DNA from 3 places in the Streptomyces sp. NPDC103540 genome. Region 1 is predicted to be linked to each of the others. Evidence: riboswitches for the same ligand, from Rfam matches in the RefSeq annotation. Region 1 holds a riboswitch; each other region holds the start of a gene.
The links. A riboswitch is a leader RNA that binds a small molecule or an ion and turns the genes downstream of it on or off. The one in region 1 is predicted to bind cobalamin.
Positions count from the first base shown of each region.

Region 2: it holds a riboswitch for cobalamin, as region 1 does, so the genes downstream of both, ACZ6ZI_RS22495 (prenyltransferase/squalene oxidase repeat-containing protein) here and ACZ6ZI_RS14505 (energy-coupling factor ABC transporter permease) in region 1, are expected to answer to the same signal.
Region 3: it holds a riboswitch for cobalamin, as region 1 does, so the genes downstream of both, ACZ6ZI_RS05645 (CoA-acylating methylmalonate-semialdehyde dehydrogenase) here and ACZ6ZI_RS14505 (energy-coupling factor ABC transporter permease) in region 1, are expected to answer to the same signal.

Region 1 covers NZ_JBVJMA010000005.1:250,722-255,072, forward strand. Annotated here, with positions in the region: gene ACZ6ZI_RS14495 (SsgA family sporulation/cell division regulator) at 1-156, shown strand, start outside; gene ACZ6ZI_RS14500 (AMIN-like domain-containing (lipo)protein) at 339-851, shown strand; cobalamin riboswitch at 1,000-1,194, shown strand; gene ACZ6ZI_RS14505 (energy-coupling factor ABC transporter permease) at 1,224-1,931, shown strand; gene ACZ6ZI_RS14510 (energy-coupling factor ABC transporter substrate-binding protein) at 1,928-2,296, shown strand; gene cbiQ (cobalt ECF transporter T component CbiQ) at 2,300-3,049, shown strand; gene ACZ6ZI_RS14520 (energy-coupling factor ABC transporter ATP-binding protein) at 3,046-3,867, shown strand; gene ACZ6ZI_RS14525 (PadR family transcriptional regulator) at 3,907-4,351, shown strand, end outside.
Region 2 covers NZ_JBVJMA010000009.1:98,311-102,661, reverse strand. Annotated here, with positions in the region: gene ACZ6ZI_RS22500 (prenyltransferase/squalene oxidase repeat-containing protein) at 1-1,655, opposite strand, end outside; cobalamin riboswitch at 2,049-2,177, shown strand; gene ACZ6ZI_RS22495 (prenyltransferase/squalene oxidase repeat-containing protein) at 2,278-3,699, shown strand; gene ACZ6ZI_RS22490 (DUF4430 domain-containing protein) at 3,817-4,305, opposite strand.
Region 3 covers NZ_JBVJMA010000002.1:223,199-227,549, reverse strand. Annotated here, with positions in the region: gene ACZ6ZI_RS05650 (short-chain fatty acyl-CoA regulator family protein) at 1-1,135, shown strand, start outside; cobalamin riboswitch at 1,228-1,406, shown strand; gene ACZ6ZI_RS05645 (CoA-acylating methylmalonate-semialdehyde dehydrogenase) at 1,635-3,134, shown strand; gene ACZ6ZI_RS05640 (acyl-CoA dehydrogenase family protein) at 3,139-4,287, shown strand; gene ACZ6ZI_RS05635 (enoyl-CoA hydratase/isomerase family protein) at 4,284-4,351, shown strand, end outside.

The sequences.
Region 1 (4,351 bases):
CTGGCCTTCGGCAACGGCGGCCGCAGCTGTGTGGTGTCGGCCCGGGCCAAGGACGTACGGGCCCTGTGCCGGCGCATGACGGAACTGGTGCCGCGCGGCCAGGAGCGGCGGCACTACGACCTGGACGCGCAGCTGAGCGCGCTGCTGGCGCACTGACCGCGGACCGGCCGTACGCCGCCCGGCCCGCCGCACAGCCGGTCCGCCGTCCGCCCGGTCCGCCGTCCGCCGTCCACTCGATCCGCCCTGCGCCCGGCCCGCCGGAGCCGCAACCGCGCGGGGCGCCGCCGCGTCTACCCGGGTGACAGCCATCCCCGTCTCAAGAGGAATCGGGGGACGCCATGCGCCACCTGCCCCGCTCGCGCCGTCGCAAGATCGTGGCCCTGGCCACGGGCGCACTGCTCACCGTCGGCATCGGTCTGGCCGCACCGGCATCCGCGGCCGCCGCCTCCACCCAGACCCCGCTCGTCGTCAACGCCCGTTGGGGCGGTCACTGCACGTTCGACCGGATCGTGGTCGACCTCCAGGGCTACGTCCCCGAGGTCACCGTCAGCCCCGTCTCGCAGCTCGTGTACGACGGGTCCGGCAAGCCCGTCCCGCTGGCGGGGAAGTACTTCCTGGAGATCCGCCTGCACCCGGCCGCCGCGCACAACGACGCCGGACAGAACGTCTACCAGGGTCCCCGGCTCCAGAAGATCTACCTCAGCAAGCTCAAGGGCCTCGCCCTGACCGGCGACTTCGAGGGGTACGTCACCCTCGGGGCCGCCTTCGACACCAAGCCGGCCTACGGCACCACCGTGCTGCACTCGCCGGAGCGGGTCGTGGTGGACATCGCGCACCCGAACACCTGCTGACACCGCGGCGCACCGTACGACGACACGGCGACCGGCGTCCCCCCGGGGGGGGCGCCGGTCGCCGTGCGTCGGGATCCCGCCCGCGCGCACCGCGGGAGCGCGGCCGGGGCTACCGTCCGGTCCGGCTTGTTACGGTACGCGCGGCCGACTAGGGTCGTCGGGCCTTGGTGTTCGGGAAGCCGGTGGGAAACCGGAGCGGCCCTCGCCACTGTGATCGGGAAGTCCGGCTCCACTCCTGCGGGAAGCCACTGGGTCCACGCGGGGAACCGCGCGGCCCCGGGAAGGCGGAGCCAGGGCATCAGTACCCGTCAGCCAGGAGACCGGCCGAGGCGCGTCGTCCATCCACGAGGTGCTGGAGAGGTCTCTCTACCCATGCATATAGCCGAGGGGTTCCTGCCCCCCTTGCACGCGGTCGCCTGGGGCGCCGCGTCCGCCCCGTTCGTCGTCCACGGCGTGCGCGCCCTCACCCGCGAGGTGAAGGCCAACCCGGAGAGCACGCTGTTGCTCGGGGCCTCCGGAGCGTTCACGTTCGTCCTGTCCGCCCTGAAGATCCCCTCGGTGACGGGCAGCTGCTCCCACCCGACGGGAACGGGGCTCGGGGCCATCCTCTTCCGACCGCCGATCATGGCGGTGCTCGGTACGATCACCCTGCTCTTCCAGGCGCTGCTGCTGGCCCACGGCGGCCTCACCACCCTGGGCGCCAACGTCTTCTCCATGGCCGTCGCCGGCCCCTGGGCGGGCTACGGCGTCTACCGGCTCCTGCGCAAGTACGGGGCCCCGCTCATGGTCGGCGTCTTCTTCGGCGCCTTCTTCGCGGACCTGGTCACCTACTGCGTGACCTCCGTCCAGCTCGCGCTGGCCTTCCCGGACCCGGCGAGCGGCTTCGTGGGCTCGCTGGAGAAGTTCGCCGGCATCTTCGCGCTCACCCAGATCCCGCTGGCCGTCAGCGAGGGGCTGCTGACCGTGCTCGTGATGCGCCTGCTGATGCAGTCCAGCAAGTCGGACCTGGTCCGGCTCGGCGTCGCCAAGCTCACCGGCCGGACCGCCGGACAGACCGACCTGGAGGCGACGGCCCGATGACCCGCAACGCGAAGATCAACACGCTGCTGCTGCTCCTGGTCGCGGCGCTGGCCGTGATCCCGCTCGCCTTCGGCATGGGCGACCACAAGGAGGAGCCGTTCGCCGGCGCCGACGCGCAGGCCGAGGCCGCCATCACCGAGCTGAAGCCGGACTACGAGCCGTGGTTCTCGCCGCTCTACGAACCCCCGTCGGGGGAGGTCGAGTCGGCGCTGTTCGCCCTCCAGGCGGCGCTCGGCGCGGGCGTCCTCGCCTACTACTTCGGGGTCCGCAAGGGGCGTCGCCAGGGAGCGGAGCAGGCACGGGCCGAGGCGCGGGCCGAGGCCGGGACGGCCTCCGGGGCCGGTGCGGCCGCCCGGGAGTCGTAGCCGGTGCTGCCGATCGACGTGGCGGCCCACAGCAGTCGCTGGCGGGGCCGCCACCCGTTGGAGAAGGCCCTGTTGGGGCTCGGGCTGACGGTCACCGCCGTCGCCCTGCCCCCCTGGCCGGGCGGACCGCTGGTGGGCGCCGCCACCCTGGCCGTGCTGCTCGGCCCGGCCGGGGTGGGCCGGCGGCAGCTGTGGCGGGCCTTCCGGGTCCCGTTGGGCTTCTGCGTGACCGGGGCCCTACCGCTGTTGGTGTCGGTGGGCGGCCCGGACGGGTTCCTCGCCCTGGCGCCCGACGGGCCCCGGCACGCGGGCGAGCTGCTGCTGCGCACGTCGGCGGCCTCGCTGGGGGTGCTGCTGTTCGCCTTCACCACCCCGGTGTCGGACGTGCTGCCGCGACTGGTGCGGGCGGGGGTGCCCGCACCGGTGGTGGACGTGGCCCTGGTCATGTACCGGATCGGTTTCCTGCTGCTCGACTCGATGGACCGGGTGCGCCGGGCCCAGGCCGCGCGGCTGGGGCACACCGGCCGGGCCGCGGTGTGGCGTTCGCTGGCCGGGCTCGCCGCCACCTCGTTCGTACGGGCCTTCGACCGCGCCGCCCGGCTCCAGGAGGGGCTGGCCGGGCGCGGCTACGACGGCGCGCTGCGGGTGCTCGTCCCCGAGGCGCGGCTGTCCCGGCGGTTCCTCGCGGCCACCGCCGCCCTGCTGACCGCCCTGGTCGCGGGGACCCTCGTACTGAAGGAGCTGTACCTGTGAGCCCGTTGGTGGAACTGGCCGGCGCGGGCTACGCGTACGACGACGGCCCCGCCGTCCTGTCCGACGTGGACTTCGCCATCGCCGAGGGCCGCGCCCTCGTCCTGCTCGGCCGCAACGGCAGCGGCAAGACCACGCTGATGCGGCTCCTCAGCGGCGGGCTGCGCCCGGGCTCGGGCGCGCTGCGGCTGGACGGGACCGCGGTGACGTACGACCGGGCCGGACTGACCCGGCTGCGCGGCGCGGTGCAGTTGGTGGTCCAAGACCCGGACGACCAGCTGTTCGCCGCCTCCGTCGAACAGGACGTCTCGTTCGGTCCGATGAACCTCGGCCTGTCCGTCCCGGAGGTCCGCTCGCGGGTGGACGCGGCGCTCGCCGCCCTGGACATCACAGCGCTGCGCGACCGTCCGACGCACCTGCTGTCGTACGGGCAGCGCAAGCGGGCGGCCATCGCGGGCGCGGTGGCGATGGCCCCGCGGGTGCTGATCCTCGACGAGCCGACGGCCGGCCTGGACCCGGACGGGCAGGAGCGCCTCCTGGACGTCCTCGCGGGGCTGCGCGGGGCCGGCACCACCGTCGTCATGGCCACGCACGACGTGGACCTCGCGGTCCGGTGGGCGGACGACGCCGCCGTGCTCACCCCGGACGGCATCCGCGTCGGCCCGGCGCCGGGGCTCCTGTCGGACCCGGAGCTGCTCGCCTCGGCGGGCCTGCGCCAGGCCTGGGCGCCGGCGGTGACGGCGCTGCTGCGCGCGCGGGGCCTGCTGGCCGCCGACGCCCCGGGCCCGCGCGTACCGGAGGCCCTGGCCGCCTGGCGGTGACCGTGGGGGCCGGCCGGGGGCGGAACCTAGGATGGCGGCATGTCGCTCCCGCACGCCATCCTCACCGCCCTGCTCGAGAAGCCCTCGTCGGGGTTGGAGCTGACCCGGCGGTTCGACCGGTCGATCGGGTACTTCTGGTCGGCGACGCACCAGCAGATCTACCGGGAGCTGGGACGGCTGGAGGAGGCGGGGCTGATCCGGGCCCTGCCCAGCGAGGTGCCCGTGCGCGGGCAGAAGAAGCAGTACGAGGTGCTGCCCGACGGCAGCGCGGAGCTGGCCCGCTGGGTGGACGAGAGCCAGGACCCCAAGCCCCAGCGGGACGCGCTGCTGCTGCGGATCCGCGCGGCGGCCGTGGTGGGGCCGCGGGGGCTGGGCGGCGAGCTGCGCCGCCACCTGGGGTTGCACCGGGAACAGTTGCGGACGTACGAGGCGATCGAGGCCAAGGACTTCCCGCCGGGTCGCGACGGGGACCAGGACCGGCTGC
Region 2 (4,351 bases), on a different contig from region 1:
TCCCCGCCGGTGGCGGCGAGGGAGTAGGCGCCGTCGATGGTCATCCCGTAGTCGGCGAAGCCGGTGCCGGGCTCGCTCTCGTAGAAGCGGCCCTGGACCAGTTGGGAAGGGGCGGTCAGGTAGGCGACGCCCTTCCTCGCGTCGGGCCCCTCGCCCGCCGGCGGAGTGGTCGGCGGTGTGGCCGGCTTGGCGGTCACGGCGGCGAGATCGCTGCCGGCGCCCGCGAGGGCGGCGGTCGCGGTGGGGTACAGCCTGGGCTCGGTGTCGTCCTCGCCGAACCCGAATCCGCCCGTCGCCAACTGCCGCTTGGCCAGCCAGGAGACGCCGGCGTCCGCGAACCTCTCGTCCCCGAGGGCGCGCAGCGCCTGGGCGGCCCAGGCGGTGGCGGTCGGGTTGCCGGTCGTCTCGTAGTAGACGGCGGGCCAGGCGCCGGTGGGCAGCTGCGACCGCTTCAGGTAGTTGCGGGCCTTCTGGAGCACCGCCTCGTGGCCGCCGCCCCGCTCCAGGGCCAGGGTGAGCAGACCGGTGGCGCCGGCCTCGCTCTCGCATCCCGGGCTTCCGGGCCGGATGAGGATGCTGGTGAACCCGCCGTCCTCGCACTGGAGGGCCGCCAGTCGGGCCACCGAGCCGGCCGGCGGCGTCACACCGGCGTTGACCAGGGCGATGACGGCCATGGCCTGGGCGTCGGCCTGACCGGTGGTACGGAAGTCGCCCTTGGTGAAGCAGCCTTCGACCCTCTCGCCGTCCCCGATGTCGCGGGGGCAGGCGTACTTCACGAGGTCGCCGAGCAGGTCGTGCCCGCCGAACGCGCGAGGATCCTTGCCGGTGGCCTCCGCGACCAGCGCGAGCCGGGCCGCCGCGGTGGCGTCCGGGATCGCGTCCTTGCCGGCCGGGTAGGCGTACGCGTCGGTCTGCGCGGGCGTGTCGAGGAAATCGGCGATCTTCCTGGCCACGGGGCTCTTGCGGTCCGCCGCCACGAGGGCGAAGACGGCCTCGGTGGTGAGGAGGTGGTTCGGGGTGGTGGAGCCCTCGTCGACGACGCGGTCGCCTTCCTTGAGCGTCCCGGTGACCCAGCGCGTGGCGGCGGGGACGTCGATCCGGCCGGCGGGCACCTTGGGCGGGGCCGTCGGGACGGTCGGGTCGGGGGTGGTGTAGCCGCGTACGTCGTCGGGGGTGAAGGACGGCTGCCCCTTCGTGCCGCCGCCGACGTCGGTGCCGCCGTAGACCCAGGCCTCGACGTCGCCGGGCTTGGGCTTGCGGGCCATGGCTCCCAGCTGGCTGTAGGACCACTTGCGCTGCCCCGGCGAGGCCGTCCAGTACGACCAGTAGGCGGTGGCCTGCGGGGTCAGGACGCAGGCTTCCCTTTCCGGCGTGGGGTACTGCGTACCCGTGCCCTTGCCGATGCGGCAGAGGAAGGCGGGACCGTCGTGCACGGTGCCCGTCATGCTGAAGCCGGCCGTCTGGAGCAGCTCGTAGCCGGTGGTGGGAGTGGTGTCGCAGCCCTTCTCCACCCTGCCGCCGAACGGGGCGAAGTCCACGGCGACGATCGCGCCGGTGGTGGCGGTGCACCGCTCGATCGGGTCGGCCGTGGCGGGCCCCGTGCCGCCCACGAAGGCGGCGCTCGCGGCGGCCAAGGTCAGCAGCGCCGCTGACATGAGCGACAACAGCCCCGTGCTCCCCAGGTGTCGCTCTGATTGCTGTGCGGTCCCCACCACGGCCCCTCGTGTCGGCCGGGCGGACCAGTGCGTGGCGAAAAGGGCCTCCGCGGCCCGTGGGGTACACGGGGAAGGGAAGCCGTTCGAACCACGCCGTAGTCCGCGACGGCGTCTCTCGCTGCAAAAACCTGGCTCCAGGCATTCCGACTCGCCCGGACGGTGCCGGGCCTACGGTTGCGGGTCAGCGCCGGATTTCGACCGGCTTCCCCTGGAGCTGAGTGCTTATCAGTCGGAGTGGAACACGCGGATAAAGACAGCGTCAAGGTGGTCTGCGTCTCATGTGACACACCGTCGGCCGCTCCTGCCCGTGCCGGGTACGGCGGCTGGCGGACCCTTGATCACTCGGGTAGCGTCCTGGGCTGCCACATGGGGGAACCCGGCGCGAATCCGGGGCTGACGCGCAGCGGTGTGGGACGGCAGGGGGCCGTCCCGAGCCCGAATGCCCATGCGGCGAGGCACATCACAAGCCGTACCACGCGATCGGACGGCCGCCGCCGAGCTCCGGGCCGCCCGCCCGCCCGAGCCACGGCCTGGTCGGCGTCCCCCATTCCAGGAGCAGGCCATGTCCCGTACCCGTACCCGCACCTCCTCCCGCCGTCTCACCCTGGCGGTGCCCGCCGCGCTGGGCGCGCTCGTCCTCACCGCGCTGCCCGCCTTCGCCACCTCCTCGCCCGCCCAGATCGCCACGTCCAAGACGAACGGTGTGGCATACCTCAAGTCCCTCCAGGCCGCCGACGGTTCGTACGCGGGCGCGGGACTGTCCAACGAGTGGGCGTTCACGGCCTTCGCGGCCACCGGCACGGCCGTCGCCGACGTCTACCCGGGCGGCGACACCACCAAGAACGCCCGCACCGTCTACCGCAACCTGCTGTCGACGGCGGGCTGGCCGCAGGCCTCCCCGGTGGTCACCGACTACGAGCGCGGCGCCCTCAACGCGTACGCTGCCGGCATCGATCCGGCCCGCGTCTCGGCCTCCCGCAACCTGATAGCCAACATCTACTCCTACTGGCAGACCGCCGAGGCCGGTTACTTCGGCCCGTCCGGGAACTTCAACGGCACGGTCTTCGCCGCCCTCGCGCTGGGTGGCGCCAAGACCCAGGGCGGCGCGAAGCGGGTGCCGCAGGCGCTGACGGACTCCATGGTCACCCGCATCCGGGCCAACCAGCACGTGGACGGCGGGTGGACCTTCAACAAGGCCGAGGGCAATCCCACCGTCCTGAACTCGGCGAGCGACGTCGACATGACCGGCGCCGCCATGGCCGCCCTGTGCGCCTCCGGCGTCCCCAACACCGACACCGACGTCGTCCAGGCGAAGAACTTCCTCAAGAGCACCCTCGTCTCCGGCAGCGGCGCCTTCAACTCCCTCTACGGGGTCAACACCAGCTCCAACGGCTGGGGCGTGGCCGGGTTGAACGCCTGCGGCTTCAACCCGCAGACCGGCGACTTCCTCACCGGCAGCGGCAAGACCCCGATCGACTTCCTCATCGCCAACCAGTACAACCCCGCCGGCGGCTTCAAGTACAAGCCGTCCGACACCACCCCGACCGCGTACGCCTCCATCGACGCGCTGCGCGCGGTCGCGGGCGGCGGCTTCACCACCGCCCCGCCCGTCCCGGTCACCCCCGGAGCCCCGCAGTGGGTCGCCCAATCCACCTTCACCGCGGGGACGGCGACGAAGCTGGCGGTGACGATCGACGACGGCGCGGGCGGCCTCAAGGTCTGCTCGGTGTCCTTCACCCCGACCGCTGCGACCACCACCCTCGGTGACGTCCTCAACGCGGCGGTCACCTCCGCCGCTCCGTCCGGTTGCGTCACCGGCGTCACGCCGTCGTCCGGCACCGGGGCCGTCACGGCGATCAACGGCAAGACCAACAGCGGCTCCAACACGTGGAAGGTGAGCGTGGACGGCTCCTCCTTCGCCGGCGCCGCCCGCGACAAGGTCATCAACGTGGGCGACACCATCGCCCTGCGGTGGGGCGCCTGACCGCTCGCCGGCAGTCGACGAAGGGCCTGCTCGGCGCGCTGGAACCAGCGCGCCGAGCAGGCCCGACGGGCGATCGGAAGGCAGTCGGACACGTCGTGCGTGTCCGAGGGGCGAGGACTAGAAGGACGTCCAGGTGAAGGCGACCTCGTCACCCGCGTTGATCTTGAACTGGCAGCCGCCGACCGGGGTGGGGGCGCCGTTGACGGAGATGCTCCAGTAGGCGGATCCGCCACCGCTGACGTTCTTTATCGTGTCGACGGAGAAGTCGTCGAAGGATGCGTACCAGGTGCCGTCCCAGGCGAAGTGGTTGAGGCGGGCCGCGTCGTCGAGGGCCGCCGTCGGGGTGGGGACCTTGGAGGGGTTGGCCCCGCCGTTGGTCCCGTCGCACTTGTGGGTGCCGCCGGTGGCGGTCGTGACGTCGTGCCCCTTGGTCTTGATCTTGCCCTTGAACAGGAGCCCGTTCGGGCCCTGGACGGTGAGTTTGACCTTGACGGCCGCGTTCGTGTTCGGCTTGGGGGCGGCCTCGGCCACGGCCGGAGCGGTGGCGAGGGCGAGACCGAGAGCGACCGTGGTGATCACGGAGCGGCGGGCGAGGAGGCGGCGCATGGTGCCTTCTTCCTGAGAGGGACGAGGGGTCTGACCCGGCGGTCCC
Region 3 (4,351 bases), on a different contig from region 1:
CGTCACGGACGGCCGCGACGGGGACGCCGGGGGGCCGCTCTCCCCGCACGAGGAGATCCGCGAGTTCTTCTACCGGCGACAGAACTACCTCCACGACACCGACCTGGCCGCCGAGGAGCTAGCCCGCGCCGTCGGGATCCGCCCCGGCGAGGTCGTCCGGGTCCTCACCGCCCGACTCGCGGACCGGCACGGCGTACGCGTCACCGTCGGCGCCGACCCGGCGCCGGACTCGGGCTCGGGCGGGGGCTCGGGCCCGGGTTCCGGCTCCCGCACCGGTTCCGGATCGGGTTCCGGTTCCGGTTCCGGCTTCGACGCCGGGCGGCTGCACCACTACGCGCGGTCCGCGCGCGTGCTGCACCTCTCCGCCCGCCTGCGGCCGGGACAGCAGGCCTTCCGGATGGCCACGCAGCTGGCCCTGCTGGAGTACGGGGACGAACTGGACCGGCTCGCCTCGCAGGACTTCCCGGCCGGCTCCACCGCGCACGGCCTGGCCCGGATCGGCATCGCCAACTACTTCGCGGCCGCGCTGATCCTCCCGTACCGCGCCTTCCACACCGCCGCCGAGGAGTTCCGCTACGACATCGAGCGGCTCACCGACCACTTCGGCATCGGATACGAGACCGTCTGTCACCGCCTGAGCACCCTGCAACGCACCGGGTTGCGGGGGGTCCCCTTCTCCTTCGTCCGCGTCGACCGGGCCGGGAACATGTCCAAGCGGCAGTCCGCGACCGGATTCCACTTCTCCCGCGCGGGAGGCACCTGCCCGCTCTGGAACGTCTACGAGGCCTTCGCCGCGCCGGGCCGCATCCACGTCCAGGTCGCCGCCATGCCCGACGGGCAGCGCCACCTGTGGACCGCCCGCGCCGTCACCCGCCACCGCGGCGGCTGGGGCGAACCCGGCAAGACCTTCGCCATCGGGCTCGGCTGCGAGATCCGCCACGCCGCCCGGCTCGTCTACTCCGACGGCCTCGACCTGGACAACACCTCCGCCGACACCCCGATCGGCATGGGCTGCCGGCTCTGCGAGCGCCTCGACTGCCCCCAGCGCGCCGTGCCCCCGCTCGGACGCCCCCTGGCCGTCGACGAGAACACCAGCACCTTCATCCCGTACCGGGTGGCGGACCGCCCGCGCTGAGCCCCGCCCGCAGGCCGGAACACGGTCCGTCCGGGTGGAGGAGCGCTCGTGCGGAGCGGGAGGGGGTGGACTTACTAGGACGTCCAACTATATGTTCCTGACAAGCCCGCGGTGCAGGGAAGCCGGTGTGAATCCGGCGCGGTCCCGCCACTGTGACCGGGGAGCGTGCTTTTCAGCGGTTCAGGCCACTGACGGAACCCATCCGTCGGGAAGGCCGGAGAGCACGTGACGATCCGGGAGTCAGGATACCGGCCGCGGGGTGTTCCGTGTTGTCCACGAGGATGGAGCAGACACGCATGGCACCGGTACGTGACCACGGCCCGGGCGATCCGGCGGAGTACCCGAACGGCGAGGCCCTGTCCCCGCGTTCGTGACTCGACGGGGGCCCGTGCGCCCCCGCCTGTCCCGCGGTCGGAACCGCGGCGCGCACCCCGATCGGTGCACCGCCGCGCCCGCGCCGCGCCCTCCTCGGATCCTCACCTGACGAGAGCAGGCTTCGATGGTCCGTGAACTCACCCACTTCATCGGCGGAAAGCACACCACCGGCACGTCCGGGCTCTTCGCCGACGTCCACGACCCCAACACCGGGGCCGTCCAGGCCAGGGTCCCCCTGGCCGGACGCGCCGACACCGAGGCGGCCATCGCCAACGCCGAGGAGGCGCAGGCCGAATGGGCCCGGTGGAACCCGCAGCGGCGCGCCCGCGTCATGCTGCGCTTCCTCCAGCTCGTCGAGCCCGAACGCGACGCGCTGGCCCGACTGCTGTCCTCCGAGCACGGCAAGACCGTCGCCGACGCCCACGGCGACCTGCAACGCGGCCTGGAGGTGGTCGAGTTCGCCGCCGGCATCCCGCACCTGCTCAAGGGCGAGTTCACCGACAACGCCGGCAGCGGCATCGACGTGCACTCGCTGCGCGCCCCCCTCGGCGTGGTCGCGGGCATCACCCCCTTCAACTTCCCCGCGATGATCCCGCTGTGGCAGGCCGCACCCGCCCTGGCCTGCGGCAACGCCTTCATCCTCAAGCCCTCCGAGCGCGACCCCTCCGTACCGCTGCGCCTCGCCGAACTCTTCCTGGAGGCCGGCCTGCCGCCCGGCGTGCTCAACGTCGTCAACGGCGGCAAGGAGGCGGTCGACACCCTCCTGGAGGACCCCCGCGTCCAGGCGCTCGGCTTCGTCGGATCCACCCCGATCGCCGCGCACATCTACGCCACCGCCGCCGCCCACGGCAAGCGCGCCCAGTGCTTCGGCGGCGCCAAGAACCACATGATCGTGATGCCGGACGCCGACCTCGACCAGGCCGCCGACGCCCTCATCGGCGCCGGCTACGGCTCCGCCGGCGAACGCTGCATGGCCATCTCCGTCGCCGTCCCCGTCGGCGAGGAGACCGCCGACGCGCTGGTCGCCAAGCTGAAGGAACGCATCGCCGCCCTGCGCATCGGCACCTCCGACGACCCGGACGCGGACTTCGGGCCCCTCGTCAGCCGGGAGGCCCTCGAACGCGTCGAACGCTACGTCGGCATCGGCGCCACAGAGGGCGCCGAACTCGTCGTGGACGGACGCGGCTTCACCCTGCCGGGTCACGAGAACGGCTTCTTCGCCGGCGCCACCCTCTTCGACCGGGTCACCCCGCGGATGCGGATCCACCGCGAGGAGATCTTCGGCCCCGTGCTGTGCGTCGTACGGGCCGCCGACTACGAGGAGGCGCTGCGCCTGCCCAGCGAGCACCCGTACGGCAACGGCGTCGCCATCTTCACCCGCGACGGCGACACCGCCCGCGACTTCACCCGCCGCGTCAACACCGGCATGGTCGGCGTCAACGTGCCCATCCCGGTACCCGTCGCCTACCACACCTTCGGCGGCTGGAAGCGCTCCGGATTCGGGGACCTGAACCAGCACGGGCCGGACTCGATCCGCTTCTACACCCGCACCAAGACCGTCACCTCGCGCTGGCCCTCCGGGGTCAAGGAGGGCGCGAGCTTCACCATCCCGACGATGGGCTGACGCCGTGTCCACGAACCTGCTCAGCAAGGACCAGCTCGCCCTGGCCGAGGTCACCCTCGACTTCGCCCAGGAACAGCTCGCCCCGCACGCCCTCGCCTGGGACCGCGACAAGCACTTCCCCGTCGACGTCCTGCGCCGGGCGGCCGACCTCGGACTCGCCGGGATCTACGTCGGCGAGGAGTCCGGCGGCTCCGGACTCTCGCGCGCCGACGGCGTCGTCATCCTCGAAGTGCTGGCCACCGGCTGCCCCTCCATCGCCGGCTACCTGTCCATCCACAACATGGTCGCCTGGATGATCGACCACTACGGCGACCCGGAGCAGCGCGCCCGCTGGCTGCCCGACCTCTGCGCCGCGCGGACCCTCGGCAGCTACTGCCTGACCGAGCCCGGCGCGGGCTCCGACGCGAGCGCCCTGCGCACCCGCGCCGAGCGCGACGGCGACCACTGGGTCCTGACCGGCGTCAAGCAGTTCATCTCCGGCGCCGGTTCCTCCGACGTCTACGTGGTCCTGGCGCGCACCGGCGGCGAGGGCCCGCGCGGCATCTCCGCCTTCGTCGTCGAACGGGGCGACGCGGGCCTGTCCTTCGGGGCGAACGAACAGAAGATGGGCTGGAACGCGCAGCCCACCCGACAGGTGGTCCTCGACGGCGTCCGGATCCCCTCCGACCGGCGCCTCGGCGCCGAGGGCGAGGGCTTCCGCATGGCCATGACCGCCCTCAACGGCGGCCGGCTGGGCATCGCGGCCTGCTCGCTCGGCGGCGCCCAGAGCGCCCTCGACCGCAGCCTCGCCCACCTCGCCGACCGCGAAGCCTTCGGGGCGCGCCTGCTCGACGCGCAGGCCCTCCAGTTCCGGCTGGCCGACATGGCCACCGAACTGACCGCCGCCCGCGCGCTGGTCCGCACCGCCGCCGAGGCCCTGGACCGGGGCGACCCGCAGGCCGCGCAGCTGTGCGCCATGGCCAAGCGGTTCGCCACGGACACCGGCTTCACCGTGGCCGACGAGGCCCTCCAGCTCCACGGCGGCTACGGCTACCTCAGCGAGTACGGCATCGAGAAGATCGTCCGCGACCTGCGGGTGCACCGGATCCTGGAAGGAACCAACGAGATCATGCGCGTGATCGTCGCCCGCGGCCTCACGGGGAGCCTGCGATGACCCTCCCCTCCGCCCCGCCCGGGGAAGAGCGCGTCCTGCTGCGCGTCGAGGGCCACGCGGCCCA